2 linked regions of the Pseudolabrys taiwanensis genome follow. The protein of the gene in region 1 interacts with the protein of each later gene in a pairwise test. Links are inferred from orthologs where the notes say so. Each region holds a gene or a part of one and is shown in the gene's direction. Other genes may lie near its edges.

What was found. The genes of interacting proteins can lie anywhere in the genome.
Region 2: the proteins of rfaD (region 1) and DW352_RS09515 interact in binary tests that used the Escherichia coli proteins (3 or more experiments, as listed by UniProt). The link is inferred for Pseudolabrys taiwanensis from one-to-one orthologs.

What each region holds. Positions count from the first base shown.
Region 1 is NZ_CP031417.1:5,577,148-5,582,935, forward strand. What follows is about bases 200-3,035. They hold rfaD (ADP-glyceromanno-heptose 6-epimerase), read left to right. Parts: upstream 200-1,043; coding sequence 1,044-2,027; downstream 2,028-3,035. Other genes in these bases: waaF (lipopolysaccharide heptosyltransferase II), read right to left, coding at 200-848; rfaE1 (D-glycero-beta-D-manno-heptose-7-phosphate kinase), read left to right, coding at 2,164-3,035. Also shown: more of waaF, read right to left, coding at 1-199; more of rfaE1, read left to right, coding at 3,036-3,636; DW352_RS26500 (O-linked N-acetylglucosamine transferase family protein), read right to left, coding at 3,688-5,781. UniProt on the Escherichia coli protein: Catalyzes the interconversion between ADP-D-glycero-beta-D-manno-heptose and ADP-L-glycero-beta-D-manno-heptose via an epimerization at carbon 6 of the heptose.
Region 2 is NZ_CP031417.1:1,976,095-1,980,451, reverse strand. The notes cover bases 1,477-4,357. They hold DW352_RS09515 (p-hydroxycinnamoyl CoA hydratase/lyase), read left to right. Parts: upstream 1,477-2,451; coding sequence 2,452-3,264; downstream 3,265-4,357. Other genes in these bases: DW352_RS09505 (ABC transporter substrate-binding protein), read left to right, coding at 4,155-4,357; DW352_RS09510 (enoyl-CoA hydratase-related protein), read right to left, coding at 3,274-4,035; DW352_RS09520 (LysR family transcriptional regulator), read right to left, coding at 1,477-2,366. Also shown: DW352_RS09530 (TetR/AcrR family transcriptional regulator), read right to left, coding at 1-161; DW352_RS09525 (5-methyltetrahydropteroyltriglutamate--homocysteine S-methyltransferase), read left to right, coding at 303-1,418; more of DW352_RS09520, read right to left, coding at 1,428-1,476. UniProt on the Escherichia coli protein: Converts o-succinylbenzoyl-CoA (OSB-CoA) to 1,4-dihydroxy-2-naphthoyl-CoA (DHNA-CoA).

The sequences.
Region 1 (5,788 bases):
GCCACGGTCGGCGTGCCAATCGCCGCGGATACGTGCATCAGGCCGGAATCGTTGGTGACGGAGACGTCGGCGGCGGCGAGGGCGAGGATGGCATTGCGCAGATCGTTGCTGGTGAGGTCGCGCACGCGGGGACCGCCGGCCGTCGCGATCGCTTGCGCGATGGCGGTCTCGCCGGGGCCGCCCAGCACCCAGACCGAGCCGCCGTCCTCGGCGAGCGCTTTGGCCAGCGCGGCATAGTGCTCGGGCGGCCAGGCTTTGCCGGCGCCCACGGCCCCGGGGGAGAGCGTGACGATGGGCCGGGCCGCGCCGGCGAGGCCCCGGGCCGTCAGCCAGGCCTGGAGCTCGTCCGCCGGGACTTTCAGCTCCGGCAGGGGCCAGTCCGGCGGCAAAGCGGCGCCCTTCGGTAGGGCCAGCGCGCCCATCTGGTCGATCATGCGCGGCAGCTTCTTCTCGCCCTGCCGCAGGTCGTTCAGGAGGCCGATGCGGACCTCGCCCCAGAAACCGGTGCGCCGCGCAACGCCGGCCAGGAAGGGAGCCAGCGCCGCTTTCCACTTGCGCGACATCACCAGGGCCTGGCCGTAGCCGCCCTGGCGCAGCCGCCGGGCGAGGTCGAGCTGGAGCTTGAGGCCGAGCCGGCGCCGCGGCAGGTCGGCGACGATCGCGCGCCGCACGCCCGGCATGTAATCGGCCAGGGGCGCGCACAGGCTGCTGGCGACGATATCCACAGGCCGGGCGGGGTTCTGCGCTTTCAGCAGGCGCACCACCGAATGGCAGCGGACGAAATCGCCGATCCAGACGAACGGGACGATCAGGACCGGCCGCTCGGCCGTGGTTGAATTCTGGTTCATTCCTTGGAGGGGCTCGCCCGGCCGGCGCCTCTGCGGACCGGCGCCCAGCGGTTAGCCCGCGTCGGGCGGGGCTGTCCAGCCGCATTTTTTGACCATATCCAACGCCAAATGCGGCCGGCTGGCCCCGATCATTTGCGCGGGCGGACGGACTGAGGCAAAGGAGGCCGTCCTCTCAAGGGTCGGGCAGGGACTTCCATGTATTTGGTCACCGGCGGGGCCGGGTTCATCGGTTCGAACGTGGTCGCCAGCCTCAACGAGAGCGGGTCGGCCGACGTTGTTGTGAACGATCTCCTTGGCGTCGGTGATGTAAAATGGCGCAACCTCGCCAAGCATCGGATCGCCGATTTCGTGCCGCCCGCCGATCTGATGCGCTGGCTCGAAGGGCGCAAGCTCGACGCCGTCATTCATCTCGGCGCCATCTCCGATACCACCGCCACCGACGGCGATCTGGTGATGGAGAGCAATTTCAAGCTCTCGCTGCGCCTGCTCGATTGGTGCACCACGACGCGCACGCCGTTCGTCTATGCCTCGTCGGCGGCGACCTATGGCGACGGCGATCAAGGCTTCGAGGACGATTGGTCGCCCGAGGCCCTGCAGAAGCTGCGGCCGATGAACCTCTACGGCTGGAGCAAGCACCTGTTCGATAAGGTCGTGGTCGACCGTTACGTTAGGAACGACAACCTGCCGCCGCACTGGGCCGGCCTTAAATTCTTCAACGTCTACGGCCCGAACGAGTACCATAAGGGCGGCATGGCAAGCGTGCTCGCCAAGGTGTTCGACGGCGCCAAGGCCGGCCAGCCGGTCAAACTGTTCAAGTCGCACAAGGACGGCATCGCCGACGGCGACCAGCGCCGCGATTTCATCTATGTCGAAGACGCGGTGGCCGTGCTGCGCTGGCTTACCGACACGACCTCGGTCAACGGCATCTTCAACGTCGGCACCGGCAAGGCGGAAAGCTTCCGCGACATGATCACCGCGATGTTCAAGGCGCTCGGCCGCGCGCCGAACATCGAGTATGTCGATATGCCCGACTCCATTCGCGGCCAGTATCAGTATTTCACGCAGAGCTCGGTCGAGAACCTGCGCCGCGCCGGGTACAATGCGTCGTTCACGCCGCTCGAGACCGCCGTCGCGCGCTACGTCACCGGCTATCTCGATCAGAAAGACCGTTTCCGTTAAAAATGTCCCGTCAATTGTGCGTACCCCTGTCTCCGTTCGTCCCCGCGAAAGCGGCGACCCAGGGGCCATTTATGCAGACGCGAGTAATTGTGGCTCTGGATTCCCGCTTGCGCGGGAATGAACGGTGGATGGGCTAATGTACGATTTCGATAAGCATCTTTCCGACCTGGCCGACCAGACGGTGCTCTGCATCGGCGACCTGATGCTCGACGAGTTCGTCTATGGCGAAGTCTCGCGCATCTCGCCGGAAGCGCCGACTCCGGTGATCGCGTGCAAGCGCTCGGAGCTCATGGTCGGCGGCGCCGGCAATGTCGCGCGCAACCTCGTCTCACTCGGCACACGCTGCATCTTTGTCGGGGTCGTCGGCAATGACGAGGCCGGGCGCGCGCTCACCGAGGCGCTGACCGAGCATCCGTTGATCGAATTCGAGCTTGTGGTCGACGCCGCGCGCACGACCACCCGCAAGGTGCGTTTCGTCTCCGAGCACCATTCGACGCATCTGTTGCGTGCGGATTGGGAGAGCGCCGGCCCGATCGACACGGCGGCAGAGGATGCATTGATCGGTCACGCAATTGCCGCGCTGCCGCGCGCGGGCGCGGTGGTGTTGTCCGACTATGCCAAGGGCGCGCTGACGCCGCGCGTCATCCGCGCCGTGATCGATGCCGCGAACATCGCCGGCAAGCCCGTGGTGGTCGATCCCAAGGGCCGCGACTACAGCATCTATCGCGGCGCCACCATTATTACGCCGAACCGGCAGGAACTGGCGGAGGCGACCCACAGCCCGGCCAAGACCGATGACGAGATCGCGATCGCTGCGGACGAACTGCGCGACGCCCTCGAAGCCGAAGCCGTCCTGGTGACGCGCAGCGAAGACGGCATGACCCTGGTCAATGACGGCGCGCCGGTGCACATCCCTGCCTATCCGGTGCGCGTCCGCGACGTCTCCGGTGCCGGCGATACGGTGGTCGCGGTCGTCTCGGCGATGTTGGCCATGGAAGCCGATTTCGAGGCGGCGATGCGGGCAGCGAACGCAGCGGCCTCGGTGGTCGTCGGCAAGCGCGGCACTGCCACTTTGAGCGTCGCCGAACTGCGCGCGCGCATCCTGCCGGCGGCCTCGCTCGCGCCGGAAGAGAAGATCGTGTTCGACTGGGCCGATCTCGACCGGCATCTCGATCCGTGGCGCCGCAGCGGCCTGCGCATCGGCTTCACCAATGGCTGCTTCGATCTGCTCCATCCGGGCCATGTGCGCCTGTTGGCCGCTGCGCGCGCCGCCTGCGACCGCCTCGTGCTCGGCCTCAACAGCGACGCGTCGGTGACGCGCCTGAAGGGCGAGGGGCGCCCGGTGCAGCCGGCGCAGGCGCGCGCGGAGGTATTGGCCGCGCTGGAGGCGGTCGATCTGGTCGTCGTGTTCGATCAGGACACACCGCTCGATTTGATCGCGCAGGTGAAGCCGACGGTGTTGGTGAAGGGCGGCGACTACACCCGCGAGACCGTGGTCGGCCACGAACTCGTCGAGGCGCTCGGCGGCGAGGTGATCCTGGTCGACCTCGTGCCGGGGCATTCGACGACGTCGATCGTCCAGCGCTCGCGTAATTCCAATACAGTTTAGATTTGATTCGCTATTCCGGCGTCGATGGGCGGCCGAGCGTATGCCTGGGCCTTATCTGCACAGTTGTTCCGACGAAGGCACGCTGAAGGCCGCCGGCGGTAGGCCGGCACGAAGGCGGCGCATCATTTCCAGATAAGCCGCTTCGATATTGCGTGTGAATCGAGCCGTGTCGAATAGGGCCGTTGTGTCCCGATTCGCCTTAAGCTTTGTCCGCAAGTCCGCCAGCATAGCGGGATTTAGTGCAAGTTTCAGCGCTAATGCTTCGTAGTCAGCTGGCGACGTGGTCACTAATTCGGGCAGGCCGACTGCATGCAAGAGGCTCGTCGCGACACGGCCCGGAAAAGTATTGCCAATGCAAGTGAGCACAGGAAGGCCTGACCATAGGGCGTCAGCTGCCGTTGTGTGCGCGTTATAGGGCCAGGTGTCCAGAAACAGGTCTGCCATCCGTTGTCGGGCGAGATGATGGGCAATTTGTTGTACCCGGTCTGCGAAGATTAGGCGACTGGAGGAGATGCCGCGCCGCTCTGCCTCGGTTCGGAGATTGTTTGCCGCTATTCCATTGACCCCGCCCAGCCACAGAACGCTATTATCGATCGTGCGTAGGAGGCGCATCCATATGTCGAAGACGTTGGGAGTAATTTTGAAAGTATTGTTGAAACAACAAAACACAAATGCCGAGTCCGGCAAGCCGCACTCAGATCGTGTGTGAGGGTATGCTGCTATTGGCCGTTTGTTGTCGGTCGGTAAGTAGCTATCCGGCAGCCATACGACCTCCTCGCTATACGCCCCGAATTGCTGCTCGGGAATGACGGTGTGGTCGGCGAGAATATAGTCATGGCTCGGCCCGCAAGTGCCGGGGTATCCGAGATAGTTGACCAGGATTGGTGCGGGGCGACGCTTGAGTACGTGTGGCCTTGCCCCGCTCGTGAGGCCATTGAGGTCTACTGCTATATCGATTTCCAATTTATGTAACAGTTCGGCTGCTTCAGCGTCGCTTTTGTCGCGCGCATCGATGAAGTGTTCGAATGAGCGTTTTAGGCGCCTTTGCATAGGAGAGTTGGAGTTTGGTCCAAATGAGATTGCTGTAGTCTCAAATAGATTCAGATCATGATGTTCGAAGACTCCTGCAGTCAAATACGCGACTGGATGCTCATGAAAATCGGAAGATAAATAGGCGAGGCGAATACGATCGTGGCGATAACGCTCGCCATTCCAGACGGGCTTAAAGACAGGGTCGTCCGCCTGCCACGCGTGCACGCATTGCAATTGATCGTCGGACGAAGTTGCTAAGCTGGCGCAGACAAAAGGTGTGCAGGTGGTGCTTCCATTTCGTATCTGAGCGATAACTGCCGCCGCATTCTGGTCCAATTGCGACCAATCGCATACAAGCATCTTGGTGTGCAGGCGGTGACCGGCAAGACTGCGCAGTTTGGGTCTCGATCTGAAGGCGATTTCGTAGTCACGTAAGGCTTCCTCGTAGTGCTTGTTCTCACTGAGGATATCTGCCCGCACAGCAAGGGCCTCAGCGTAATCCGGCATCAAGGCGAGTGCGCGATCGCAGCATGCGAGAGCTTCAGCGCTACGCTTTAGCGCAACGAGGGTCATCGCATAGCTTGTCAAGGTTTCGTGAGCCCTTGGGGCGGCTTTCAATGCATCTTCAAAGGCGTCGAGTGCGTGGGAGAGCCGACCAAGCTTGGCGAGGGCGTTACCCTTATTGTGCAAGGCGCCGGGGTGTCCGGGCGCCATCGACAGAGCCTTATCACAGTCGATGAGGGCATCCTCGAAGCGGCGTAATTCGGTTAATGTTGCGGCTCTGTTAATTAGAATGTCGGCAGCGCCCGGATTCAGCGCAAGTGCGTGCGTGAAGTGCTCGATAGCCTCGCTCGGCCTGCCAAGCGCTTTCAAGATCGTCGCATAATTGTAGAGGCTAGCATCAGAAGGCGGCGCGAGGTTGATCACCTTGCGCAAATAGATCTCCGCCTCTTCAAACCTGCCGAGCTGACTCAGGACGACACTGTAGAGATTTAGGCCCGGAATGCTCCGAGGTTCGAGGCGCAGGAGCTTTTGAAATTGGCGTTCGGCGTCCGCCAGATTGCCAGTCTGAAGTGATACAAGACCCTGACGTAACAGGTCGCTCGCCGCCATGCTCATA
Region 2 (4,357 bases), 3.6 Mb from region 1 along the record:
AGACTCGCCTGGCGGATGCCGAGCACATCGGCGATGTCCTGCGTGGTGGCGCCGTGATAGCCGCGCTCGGCGAAGACGCGGGCGGCGGCTTCGATGATCTGCGGCGCGCGGCGGCGCTGATTGGCCGCGCGACGGGGGGAGGCAAGGCTGGCGACGCCCATCGGCCGCTTCGCTCCTGAACTGAGGCCCGGAAGCGATGTGCACCGCACAAGGCGACTTCCATCCGAGGCCATTGTCTTTTGCCACGGCGGCGATCTAAATTCTATCTATTGAGCTATAGAAAAATATCGAGGGAGGATGTCATGGCCCCGCTGGCGAAAGGCCGCCCACCGTTCCGCGCCGATCATGTCGGCAGCCTGTTGCGGCCTTCGGCCCTGAAGCAGGCCTTCCGCCGCCATGCCGCCAAGGAAATCGACGACGCGGCGTTCGACCGCATCATGGATCAATGCATCCGCGACGTCGTCGCGATGCAGGAGGAGGTCGGGCTGCAGGTCGTGACCGACGGCGAATTCCGCCGCGGCTCCTATTGGGGCCGTTTCGTCGAGCGGATCGAGGGCTTCGAGATCAAGGAAGCCTCGTTCAAGTTTCGCAATGACCAGGGCCACGAGGTTGCGTTCACCGCGCCCTATGCCAACGGCAAAATCCGCCGCAAGCAACCTCTGGCGCTCGACGAGTACGAATTCCTGCACGGCGTGACCAAGGTCACCGGCAAGATCACGCTGCCGGCGCCGTCGACCATGCACTTCTACCGCTGCAACGATTTCGCCGACAAAGCGGCGTACAGCGACGTCGATGCCTTCTTCGCCGACCTCGCCACGATCTTCAAACAGGAGATCGCGGCGCTGGCCAAGGCCGGTTGCCGCTATATCCAGCTCGATGAAGTGGCGGTGGCGCTGCTTTGCGATCCGGGCATCCGCGACGTGATCGCCAAGTCCGGCATGGAGCCGGACAAGCTGGTCGACCTCTATATCGACAGCATCAATCAGGCGGTGGCCGACTGTCCGCCGGAGGTCGTCGTCGGCGTGCATATGTGCCGTGGCAACTTCAAGGGCCATTATCTCGGCGCCGGCGGCTACGAGTCGGTGGCCGAACGCTTCTTCGCCAACACCAAGGTCAATCATTTCCTGCTCGAATACGACACGCCGCGCGCCGGCGATTTCGCGCCGTTGCGCTTCGTGCCGAAGGGCAAGGGCTTGGTGCTGGGTCTCATCAGTTCGAAGCTGCCGGTGCTCGAGCACGTCGACGCGCTCAAGGCGCGCACCCACGAAGCGACCCGCTACATCGATCTCGACCGGTTGGCGATCTCGCCGCAATGCGGCTTCGCCTCGACTGTCGCCGGCAATCCGGTGACCGAGGCCGATCAGCGCGCGAAACTCGCGCTGATCGTCGAGACGGCGCGGGCGATCTGGGGCGGCTAGCGCGCGTCGCTACCTGTTCTGCGGCGAGGCGAACAATTCGCGCACGACGCCGCGCAGCCAGAGGCTGCCCTGGTCCTTCTCGAAGCGCTTGTGCCAGAACTGCGACACGGTGAAGGAGCCGAAGCCCGGCGGCAGCGTGGCGGGCCGCACCTGGCCGAGCTCGGCGTAGATGTCGCCGAGCTGCCGGGGCACCACGCAGATCAAGTCTGTGTGGCTGATGATGTTCGGCACGGCGAGGAAGTGCGGCACCTGCACGGCGACCTTGCGCTGGCGGAAGGCGCGCGCCAACGCCTGCTCGCGCTTGTCGTTGGCGGCGAGGAAGAGGCTGTCGGAGGCGAGTTCCTGCCGGCCGACGACCAGATGCCATTCGGACGCGAACTGCGCGAGGCTGATGCGTTTGCCGATGCGCGGATGATCGGGCCGCACGATGCCGACGAACTTCTCGTCGAAGAGGTCGTCGCGGATCAGGTCGGCCGTGGTCTCGACCCAGCCGATCGCGAGGTCGATGCCGCCGGACGCGAGCTCGTCATGCACGCGCGGGCGGGCGAGCCGGCGCACCGACAGCCGCACGCCCGGTGCGACCTGCCGCAGCTTTTGAATGAGACGCGGCAGATAGATGATCTCGCCGATGTCCGACATCATCACGTTGAATGAACGCTGCGCCTGGTTCGGTGAGAACGACGTGCCGGTCTGCAGGATGTTCTGCACGGAGTCGAGCGCCTGCGCGACCGACGAGAAGATCTGTTCGGCGCGACGCGTCGGCCGCATGCCGCCGCGCGTGCGGATGAAGAGGGGATCGTCGAGGCTTTCGCGCAGCCGCCGCAGAGACAGGCTGATCGCCGGCTGCGACAGCCCGAGGCGGTCGGCGGTGCGCGTGACATTACGCTCCTGCATCAGTGCTTCGAACACGACGAGGAGGTTGAGATCGATGTTCCGTATATTAATCATGCTAATATTATAAATTGGAACATGCAATTGGACAAATAATAAAAGCGGCGCAAGATAGGCTCAGAAACTGTCTTGGGAGCCTATGATGGCGAAGTACGAAACCTTGAAGGTCGATAAGAATGATGGGGTCGCCATCATCACCTTGAACCGCCCCAGCAAGCGCAACGCGATGAGCCCGACGCTGCACCGCGAAATGACGGAGGCGCTGGAAAGCCTGCGCAATGACGAAGCGGCGCGCGCGGTCGTCATCACCGGCGCCGGCGATGTGTTCTGCGCCGGCATGGACCTCAAAGAGTTTTTCATCGAGCTCAAGGACAAGCCGGCGGAATACGAAGCCGTGTGGAAGATGGCTACCGAATGGCGCGGCCGCACGCTGCGTTATTATCCCAAGCCGGTGATCGCGATGATCAACGGCTTCTGCTTCGGCGGCGCCTTCTCGATCGTCGAGGGTTGCGATCTGGCTTTCGCGGCGGACGAGGCCGTGTTCGGTCTCTCGGAAATCAACTTCAAGCTCTTCCCCGGCGGCTGCGTGTCGAAGTCACTCGCCAACCTGATGCGCCCGCGCGATGCATTGTTCTACGCGATGACCGGCGACAACTTCGACGGCGTCGAGGCGGCGAAGATCGGCTTCATCAACAAGTCGTTCCCCAAGGCCAAGCTGATCGAGGAAACCATGGCCATCGCCCGCAAGATCGCCGCCAAGGATGTGCACGCGCTGCGCGCCACCAAGGAAGGCTATCGCTTCTCGCTCGAAATGACCTGGGAAGCGGCGATGAACTTCGCCATGGCGAAGGAACTGGAGCTGGTGCAGCGCCAGAACGACGCCTGGCGCAAGGAAGGCATCGGCGACTTCCTCAACGGCAAGTATCGCCCCGGTCTCGAGTCGCACCCGGGCTGACAAGAGCGCTCAAGCGCCTGTAGGGAGGTACCAGCCCGGATGCCGCTTCTCCTTGAAGCTTGCGAGGCCTTCACGGGCCTCCTCGCCCGCGATCCAGCGGGCGTGGAGGTCGTGAAGGTCTTCGGCCTGTTCGCCGGCGGCGAACCGGCGCAGCAGCTTCTTGCCGTTGGCGAGGGCGCCGGGCGCGGCACGGAGGAAAGCGTCGGCGGTTTCGTCGACCGCGGCCGCCATCGCTGTTGCGGGATGGACGGCATGGGCAAAGCCGACGCGCAGCGCGACATCGGCGGCGAAGCGCTCGCCGCTCAAGAGATAGCGCCGCAGAAAGCGGGCGCCGAATGCCGGTACGAAAACCGGCATCAGTTCGACCGGCGGAAAGCCGAGGCGCACTTCGGGAATTGCGAAGAACGCTTCCGGCGTCGCGAGCAGCACATCGCAGGACGCGGCGAGCGCAAGCCCCGCGCCGATGCAGGCGCCGTGTACGACCGCGACAGTCGGCTTCGTCAGCACGTTCAGCCGCGTGCAGACATCGACGATCGACACGTCGTGGCTATCGCCGACACCGCCGCTGACGTCGGCGCCGCTGCACCAATGTTTGCCTTCACCGCGGATGACGAGCACGCGCGCGCCCGGATCGGCGTCGAGGCGATCGAACGTCGTCAGCAGCTGCGCGAGCATCTCCGCGTCGAGCGCGTTGCCTTTGTCCGGGCGCGCCAGCGTCAAGCCGACGATGCCGCGACTGCTCTGTTCGATAACGATCTTCGGCCGCGTCATGGGTTGGTTCCGTTCGATGTGACGATGTCGGTTCACAGCAATGAATGCCGGAGGGCATTGCACGCATAACGTATCTGATCGCAATTCAACAAGAACGAATATCGATGGGAGGAAAGTTGATGCAGCCGGTTTGGAGCAAGGTCGCGGGCGCGTGCGCGCTCGTATTCTGTTTGGGCGGCACCGCTGTCGCAGGCGACGGCGTGGTACGCATCGGCGTGTTGAACGATCAGTCGGGCGTTTTCGCCGACAGCACCGGTAACGGCTCGACCATCGCGGCGCGCATGGCGGCGGAAGACTTCGGCGGCAAGGCCGCCGGCATGCC